2 linked regions of the Saccharobesus litoralis genome follow. The protein of the gene in region 1 interacts with the protein of each later gene in a pairwise test. Links are inferred from orthologs where the notes say so. Each region holds a gene or a part of one and is shown in the gene's direction. Other genes may lie near its edges.

What was found.
Region 2: the proteins of uvrB (region 1) and uvrA interact in binary tests that used the Escherichia coli proteins (3 or more experiments, as listed by UniProt). The link is inferred for Saccharobesus litoralis from one-to-one orthologs.

What each region holds. Positions count from the first base shown.
Region 1 is NZ_CP026604.1:4,366,192-4,370,617, reverse strand. The notes cover bases 438-3,365. They hold uvrB (excinuclease ABC subunit UvrB), read left to right. Parts: upstream 438-850; coding sequence 851-2,881; downstream 2,882-3,365. Other genes in these bases: C2869_RS16130 (hypothetical protein), read right to left, coding at 2,952-3,173; C2869_RS16140 (MATE family efflux transporter), read left to right, coding at 438-820. In the rest of the region: more of C2869_RS16140, read left to right, coding at 1-437; C2869_RS16125 (hypothetical protein), read left to right, coding at 3,387-3,650; C2869_RS16120 (ATP-dependent DNA helicase), read left to right, coding at 3,937-4,426. UniProt on the Escherichia coli protein: The UvrABC repair system catalyzes the recognition and processing of DNA lesions. A damage recognition complex composed of 2 UvrA and 2 UvrB subunits scans DNA for abnormalities.
Region 2 is NZ_CP026604.1:258,647-263,495, forward strand. Bases 820-4,170 are described here. They hold uvrA (excinuclease ABC subunit UvrA), read left to right. Parts: upstream 820-1,141; coding sequence 1,142-3,970; downstream 3,971-4,170. Other genes in these bases: C2869_RS00915 (helix-turn-helix domain-containing protein), read right to left, coding at 820-823. In the rest of the region: more of C2869_RS00915, read right to left, coding at 1-819; C2869_RS00925 (NADP-dependent isocitrate dehydrogenase), read right to left, coding at 4,203-4,849. UniProt on the Escherichia coli protein: The UvrABC repair system catalyzes the recognition and processing of DNA lesions. UvrA is an ATPase and a DNA-binding protein. A damage recognition complex composed of 2 UvrA and 2 UvrB subunits scans DNA for abnormalities.

The sequences.
Region 1 (4,426 bases):
TGGTTTTGGGCCTATTCCAGCGTTAGGAATGCAAGGTGCAGCTATCGCTAGTTTAATTTCATGGGCTGTTGGCACCGCCGTTATTCTTTATTTGCTAGCCTATTCGCGAGGGTTGATTTATCGTCGTATTCCGTCGGTTTCTTGTTTTGTCGATTCAGCTAAAGTGATATTGAAAATTGGTTTTCCTGCTGCTGGAGCAAATATGTTAACACCAATCGCAATGGCTATTTTAACCGCTATTGTGGCCGTGCATGGGCAAGAAGCTGTTGCTGCCTTTGGTGTTGGCAATCGGGTTGAGTCTATTGCTTGTATGGTCGTTTTGGCATTATCTATGTCTTTGCCTCCCTTTATTAGCCAAAATTTAGGTGCGGGTAATATTGATCGTGTCAAACAAGCTTATCGTAAAACCGCTAAATTTGTTTTGATATGGCAATTAGGTGTTTTCTCCTTACTCCTGTTTCTTGCATGGCCAATAGCCGTTGCATTTTCTGATGATGAAACGGTAATCAATTTGATTTGTTGGTTTATTTGGATCATGCCGTTAGGTTATGGCGCTCAAGGAATTATAATTTTAACTAACTCTTCGTTAAATGCGCTGCATTTACCCATGAGCGCATTATTACTTAGCGTGTTGCGCTTGTTTTTGTTTTATGTACCGTTTTCTTATTTAGGCGGTTTGATAGGCGGGATTTATGGGTTATTTGTCGGCGGCGTAATCGGTAATTTGGCTATGATGGGGGTTTCTGTTTACACGTTTAATCGAAAGCTTTCCCAAGTGTGTGCAGAACATAGCAAAGCAGAATTAGCAAAGCAGAACTAGTGGCTTAAAGGCATTAAGGTAATTAAAGGTATGAGCGAACAATTGTTTGATTTGGTTTCTAGTTATAAGCCTGCAGGGGACCAACCTAGCGCAATAAAACAACTAGTCGATGGATTTGAATCAGGGTTAGCTCATCAAACTCTACTTGGTGTAACGGGCTCTGGTAAAACCTTTACAATGGCCAATGTCATTAAGCAGCTTAATCGACCAACCATGATTATGGCGCACAATAAAACCCTCGCAGCGCAGTTATATGGGGAAATGAAGGAGTTCTTTCCTAATAATGCAGTTGAATATTTTGTGTCCTATTACGATTACTATCAGCCCGAGGCCTATGTGCCATCGACAGATACATTTATTGAAAAGGACGCTTCAATTAATGACCATATAGAGCAGATGCGCTTATCCGCTACCAAAGCATTAATGGAACGCCGAGATGTCGTTATTATTGCCTCAGTCTCAGCTATTTATGGTTTAGGTGATCCTGACTCCTACCTGAAAATGTTATTGCATTTACGCCAAGGTGATTTAATTGACCAAAGAGCCATTTTAAGGCGTTTAGCTGAATTGCAATATACACGCAATGATATCGATTTTGCACGGGGGACTTATCGCGTAAGAGGGGACGTTATTGATATTTTCCCTGCGGATTCTGAGCGCGATGGGGTTCGAGTTGAATTATTTGACGATGAAATAGAGCGAATCAGTGAGTTTGATCCATTGACGGGAGAAATGACACGCACTATGGCTCGTACCACTATTTACCCTAAAACTCACTATGTCACACCAAGAGAAAAGATCCTCGCTGCGGTTGATAACATTAAAGATGAGTTAAAAGAACGCAAGCAACAATTACTTGATTTAAACAAGTTAGTTGAAGAACAACGCGTTACCCAGCGCACCCAATATGATATTGAGATGATGGTAGAATTGGGCTATTGCTCAGGTATTGAAAACTATTCTCGCTATTTGTCCGGCCGAGCCCCTGGCGAGCCACCTCCAACATTATTTGACTATTTACCCGATGATGGATTATTGATCATCGACGAATCGCATGTCACCGTGTCGCAAATTGGCGCTATGTATAAAGGTGATCGCTCGCGTAAAGAGAATCTCGTTGAATATGGGTTTAGATTACCTTCAGCGTTAGATAACCGACCGATGAAGTTTGAAGAGTTTGAACAGCTTGCTCCGCAAACTATGTTTGTTTCGGCGACACCCGGTAGCTATGAATTAGATCGCTCGGCAGGTGAAGTCGCAGAACAAGTTGTGCGACCCACAGGCTTACTTGATCCTATTGTCGAAATTCGCCCCGTAGCAACCCAAGTTGATGATTTATTGTCGGAAATTCACGAACGGGTAAAAGTAAATGAACGTGTGTTGGCGACTACGCTAACCAAACGCATGGCGGAAGATTTATCGGATTACTTAAACGATCACGGTGTTAAAGTTCGATATTTGCATTCAGATATTGATACGGTTGAGCGCGTTGAAATTATTCGCGATCTTCGATTAGGTAAATTTGACGTTTTGGTTGGTATCAATTTACTGCGTGAAGGTTTAGATATGCCCGAAGTGTCGTTAGTGGCTATTTTAGATGCCGACAAAGAAGGCTTTTTACGTTCAGATAGATCACTTATTCAAACTATAGGTCGAGCCGCGCGTAACGTTAACGGCAAAGCGATTTTATACGCAGATAGGATCACAGGCTCAATGCAAAGAGCGTTAGATGAAACAGAGCGTCGTCGTGAAAAGCAAGTTGCGCATAATTTACAACATGGCATCACACCGAAAGGACTCAATAAAAAAATCACTGATGTTATGGATGTTGGTTATGATGATGCGTCCAATGACGCCGACGCGGGTAACACGGTTAAGTTGCGTAAAATAGGTGAGGGTAAAGCGAATTACAAAGTCAAATCAGCTGATGATATTGCCAAAGAAATCAAAGCGCTTGAGCAACAAATGTTTGAGCTTGCCCGTCAATTAGAATTTGAACGTGCGGCTAAATTACGTGACGATATTCAAAACCTTCAGCAGCAGTTAATTGCTAATAGTTAGCGCAAATTATTTGAATTAGTTTGCATTGTCGTGCATTACTCGGTCAAAATGAGCAATGCACTATATTATGTTAGTGTTTCAGAAAGTCAGAAATTGAAGAGTGCATCGCTTGCTCTATACAGGCGCCCACTTGAACTAGATTGCGTGATTTAAGCTCAAAAACCGCTTGGATCACCTGATCTTGAATATCAACTGCGATTAACATCCGTTCTAAAAACATGTGTGCTTCCGTGTCATTACTTAAATCAAAACTTGAGAGTTTCTCTGCTTGAGCCATGATTACTGAATTCATATGTCACCTTACTGCAAACCACAAACATTGGAATTTAAGTCTAGTATATTGACCGTGGTTCATTAGATTTTAATATCCACTATCGTTATGAGTTTATTTGTTTTGGGTATAAAGATTTGACTAATGTCATAAATTCAATGCGTACTTGGCCGATATATAATTAAGGCATTAGATTGTAAAATTTAAATGTGAAGCGTAAATGAGGAGTGTTAGATGAGCATTATTAATACCGACGCCATTATTCCTTTTATGCCTAGAGTAGCTCAAGTCAGGCAAACTCCAGCCAAGTTGAATATTACTAAGGTCAAAAAGGACGAAAAGTCGCAAAATAATTTACAAGAAAATAAAAAACAGGCTGATTTAAACAATTGGTTATTGTCGCATCATGACCAGAACAGTAATGAAGGTGGATCGCTAGATGAGGCAAATACGGATGGTGAAAAATCAACAACTAAGCATATTGATATTCTTGCCTAGTTAACTCATACAGTTAAAGCGAGCTTGGATAGCTCATACTGTTCAAGAGTGTCTAGTTAATTTATATTCGTTAACCCATATTAGAGATTGCGTAACGATTTATTACCCAATCATTTTTTAATTTTGCTCTAAATTAAAATTTAGTTTCGTTGACTTATTCATTCACCTTAACATTTATCTTAAATCCATTGAGATTTCTTTGTAAATTGCTTTTTACGTTGCGATAATGCGCCACTTAATCTAACCCAATAAGCAACTAGCTTTTACAAATCGTTTCCAGTCTGCAGTGAATAAAGTAGAAAAAGTATTTAGTCAATCGGGGCAGCTTGCAAAAGCTATCGACGGTTATCAACCTCGACAAGCGCAAATTGAGTTGGCCAGTGGTTTTTGGCAAGCGATGAATAATAAGCAGTTGCTAGTGGCAGAAGCGGGAACCGGCACCGGAAAAACCTTCGCTTATTTAGTACCTGCTTTGCTTTCAGACAAAAAAGTCATTGTTTCTACGGGAACAAAAGCGTTACAAGAACAGCTTTTCCATCGTGATCTACCTTTAATTAAAAAAGCCTTAGGTTCCTATCGTAAAGTCGCCTTGTTAAAAGGGCGGGCCAATTATCTTTGCCCTTATCGCCTCACGCTTAACAAACAAGTGTCAGATGTCACCGATAAGCAAATTCTCGCCGATATGAAAAAAGTGTCGACTTGGGCTAATAAAACCCAAACAGGAGATATTGGTGAATTAAGCAGCATTGGCGAAGATTCTCGTGTTTTTCCGCTAA
Region 2 (4,849 bases), 4.1 Mb from region 1 along the record:
CTGAAGGCTTGCCCAAAAGCTGTTTACGAATTTGATGTAAACGATACTGTATTAAATATTGCTTAGGCGTCATTTTTAATATGGTTTTAAATGCGTATTCTAATGTTCTAACACTACAAAAACTGGCTTGGCAAAGCTCATTAATTGTAATTGGGTTAGGCGCGGTTTCGTTAATGAATTGCAATGAACGCATTACAACATTTTGCCGAGTCGACATCGACGGTGGACTGGTATTTCCACAACGAAACACAGGTTCAATAAGTTCAACTAAGAGCAAGGCTACCGTGTCTAATACATCTTGTTGTAATGTAGCATTTTGGTAGTCAAGCGAACCATCTAACACGCGAGTAACAAAAGCCAGTAACTTAGTTTTGATTTGGATCGCTTTGGGTAAGACAAGTTGATTAAAAGTGGTTTCTAAACAAAGATCGACGTAGGTTTTACCATAGATGCCTAAATAGCGGTGTAAAATGGTTTTATCAATTGAAATGGTTATACCGTGAAAGACAGCCGCGTGTCGCGTCACAATATCGCGCTTATTATCACAAACAATTAAATGTTCGTCTGCCATCTCCAATCCGCAATATTGGTATTCAATACCAAGTTGAGGAACAACAAAGAAATAATGTTCGTTGGCAATAGTGCCGTAATTCAGGGTTTCTCCTTCAGTTGTACGATAACCCAAAATAAGATCAGGAGAGGCTACTAATTTATGTCTATTATTAAATACACCACTAGAAAGCTGCATAGCATCTAAGCTAGCTTCTTGTATTGCATCAATATACTCTTCAATTGTGGTGTAACTTCCGTCAGTTAATTGCATAGCCGTCCATTATCTCAATGTATTTCAATTTAATTATAATGATTAATGGCATCCTTGCTTATAAAACCCATTTATACTGCACTACGTTTAAGCTATAAACACTATCGTTATGGCTGCATATATAACCTTGAGCCCTAACTTTATTCAAACCAAGATAAAGCTTAGTAAAGCTAAATTCATCTTAATTAACAAATCACATAAAAATTAATAAAATATTCACTAGATCCCACTGTTTTTTTATTCAGTAGACGGTTCAAAAGCAATTCGATAAATGCCATACTGCGCGTTTGCTTGTTTAGCCCGCTATCGGAAGAATACATGGATAAAATAGAAGTTCGTGGTGCCAGAACGCACAACCTTAAGAATATTAATCTTGAACTACCAAGAGACAAACTTATTGTCATTACAGGGTTGTCTGGCTCTGGAAAATCTTCATTAGCTTTCGATACACTTTATGCCGAAGGGCAACGTCGCTACGTTGAATCACTTTCTGCTTATGCTCGTCAATTTTTATCATTGATGGAAAAGCCCGATGTTGACCACATTGAAGGCTTGTCACCAGCCATTTCAATTGAGCAAAAATCAACCTCGCATAACCCGCGATCAACCGTCGGGACAATCACTGAAATATATGATTATTTACGTTTATTGTTTGCACGAGTCGGTGAACCTAGGTGTCCAACACATGATGTTGCCTTAGCTGCGCAAACTGTCAGCCAAATGGTTGACCAAGTTATGGCCATGCCGGAAGGTGCTAAACTCATGTTACTGGCCCCTGTCGTGCAAGAACGAAAAGGTGAGCATGTAAAGACCCTTGAAAACCTTGCTGCTCAAGGATTTATTCGTGCGCGTATAGATGGTGAAGTGTGTGATTTAAGCGATCCACCCGCATTAGACCTACATAAAAAACACACGATTGAAGTGGTAGTCGATCGTTTTAAAGTACGAGAAGACTTAAAACTGCGATTGGCAGAATCCTTCGAAACTTCGTTAGAGCTAGCTAATGGTGTAGCTAAAATAGCGTGGATGGATGAACCAGAAAAAGACGAAATTGTATTTTCTGCCAATTTCTCTTGTCCGCACTGTGGTTACAGCATGGCTGAAGTCGAACCGCGCATGTTCTCTTTTAATAACCCAACCGGTGCTTGTAAAACATGTGATGGCTTAGGTGTTCAACAGTTTTTTGACCCAGAGCGTATTGTCGTTAACCCTGAAGTTAGCCTAGCAAATGGGGCAATAAAAGGCTGGGATAAACGCAGTTTTTATTATTTTTCTATGTTGAAAACGGTTGCTGAGCATTATGACTTTGATATTAATCAGCCTTGGCAAGAGATCTCCGACGAACATCAACAAATCGTTTTACATGGTAGCGGCCGAACTAAACTCGAATTCAAATACATGAACGACAGAGGCGATGTGATTAATCGTACTCACACGTTTGAAGGGGTGATCCCGAATATGGATCGCCGCTATAAAGAAACAGAATCCAATGCTGTTCGAGAAGAACTAACTAAGTTACTCAATACCGCTAAATGTGGTTCATGTAGTGGCTCGCGATTAAGAGAAGAAGCGCGTAACGTATTTATTGATAACACCAATTTACCGCACATTGCAGACTTATCGATTCAAGATGCGTTACGTTTTTTCCAAGGGCTAGCTTTAACTGGTCAGCGAGCGCAAATCGCAGAAAAAATCTTAAAAGAAATTAATGACAGATTAGGTTTCTTAGTCAACGTGGGTTTAGATTATTTAAACCTTTCGCGTAGTGCAGACACCTTATCTGGTGGTGAGGCGCAGCGTATTCGCCTTGCAAGTCAAATTGGTGCAGGGCTTGTTGGTGTTATGTATGTGCTAGATGAGCCTTCTATTGGTTTACACCAACGTGATAACGAAAGACTATTGGCTACGCTTAATCATCTTCGTGATTTAGGTAATACCGTTATCGTGGTAGAGCATGATGAAGATGCAATTCGTTGTGCTGATTATGTGGTGGATATTGGCCCTGGTGCAGGTGTGCACGGCGGCGAAGTCGTTGCGTGTGGTAATGTCGAAGAAATTAAAGCGTCACCTAAATCATTAACCGGTAAGTATTTATCTGGCGAAAAGAAAATAGCCGTGCCCGCTAAACGCCACGAACCAAGTGAGCGCTGGTTAACGCTAGAAGGCGCAACTGGAAATAACCTTAAAGATGTAGATTTAGCAATACCGGTTGGTTTAATGACCTGTATTACTGGTGTGTCGGGTTCAGGTAAATCGACTCTGATTAATGATACTTTATATTCAATTGCTCAACGTGAGTTAAACCGTGCACAATCCAATGATCCAGCGCCTTATCGAAAGATAACGGGTTTGGATATGATGGACAAAGTTGTTGATATTGATCAAAGTCCAATTGGCCGAACACCACGCTCAAACCCAGCAACTTATACCGGCATATTTACGCCAATTCGTGAATTATTTGCTGGCACGCAAGAAGCACGTTCACGCGGTTATAAACCGGGGCGATTCAGCTTTAACGTGAAAGGTGGTCGCTGTGAAGCGTGTCAGGGTGATGGTGTTATAAAAGTCGAAATGCACTTTTTACCTGATGTTTATGTTCCTTGTGATGTATGTAAGGGCAAACGCTACAACCGTGAAACCTTGGAAATTAAATATAAAGGTAAGAATATTCATGAAGTATTAGATTTAACCGTAGAAGACGCTCGTGAATATTTTGATGCCGTGCCCGCCATAGCAAGAAAATTACAAACCTTAATGGACGTAGGATTATCCTATATCCGCTTAGGTCAATCCGCGACAACCTTATCTGGTGGTGAAGCACAACGGGTTAAGCTGGCGCGAGAATTATCTAAACGCGACACCGGTGACACCTTATATATTCTTGATGAACCAACCACAGGTCTACATTTTGCGGATATAGAACTACTATTAACCGTATTACACCGATTACGTGATCACGGTAATACCATAGTGATCATTGAACACAATTTAGATGTTGTAAAAACTGCGGATTGGATAGTTGATCTTGGCCCTGAAGGGGGCAGTGGTGGCGGACAAATATTGTTTAGTGGCACACCAGAAGCATTATGCGAAACCGATTGTGGTTCTCATACAGCGAGATTTTTAAAGCCATTGTTAGAACAATAATACGCTAATATTAATAGTTAAAAAGTTTAATAAAGCCCAATACTCATTTTTTAGTGTTGGGCTTTTTTGTTTGGGTCGTACTATTCGCGTCTTTCATTCGGTGTGTAAATTACATTAAAGAAAGAGGCTTTTAAAAACGCTAGAAACAAAAAAAGCGAGGCAAACTAGCCTCGCTTTTTAATTCTAAACTCGTTAGCGTACTACAATAAGTACGCTAAACGTTGCGTGCGTATTAAAGCGCTTCGATTGCTGCGTTTAATGTTGCACTTGGACGCATTGCTTTACCCGCTAATTCAGCATTTGGCTGGAAGTAGCCACCTACATCTTGAGCTGGACCTTGTGCTCCATTTAATTCACCAACAATCTTGTCTTCGTTAGCTGTTAAGCTTTCAGCTAAAGGAGCAAACTTAGCTTGTAACTCAGCATCAGCAGTTTGTGCTGCTAATTCTTGAGCCCAGTAAAGTGCTAAGTAGAAGTGTGAACCACGGTTATCAATAGAACCAAGCTTACGTGCAGGAGACTTATCGTTTAATAAGAATTTACCCGTTGCTGCGTCTAATGTGTCAGCTAAAACTTGCGCTTTAGGGTTGCTAGCGAAGTTTGATAAGTGCTCTAAAGAAGCCGCTAATGCTAAGAACTCACCTAGAGAATCCCAACGTAAGTAGTTTTCTTTTTCGAACTGTTGAACGTGTTTAGGCGCAGAACCACCAGCACCTGTTTCGAATAAACCACCACCGTTCATTAATGGAACGATTGAAAGCATCTTAGCTGAAGTACCTAATTCTAAAATTGGGAATAAATCAGTTAAGTAGTCACGTAATACGTTACCCGTTGCAGAGATAGTGTCTAAGCCTTCTTTACAACGCTTCAATGTGACTT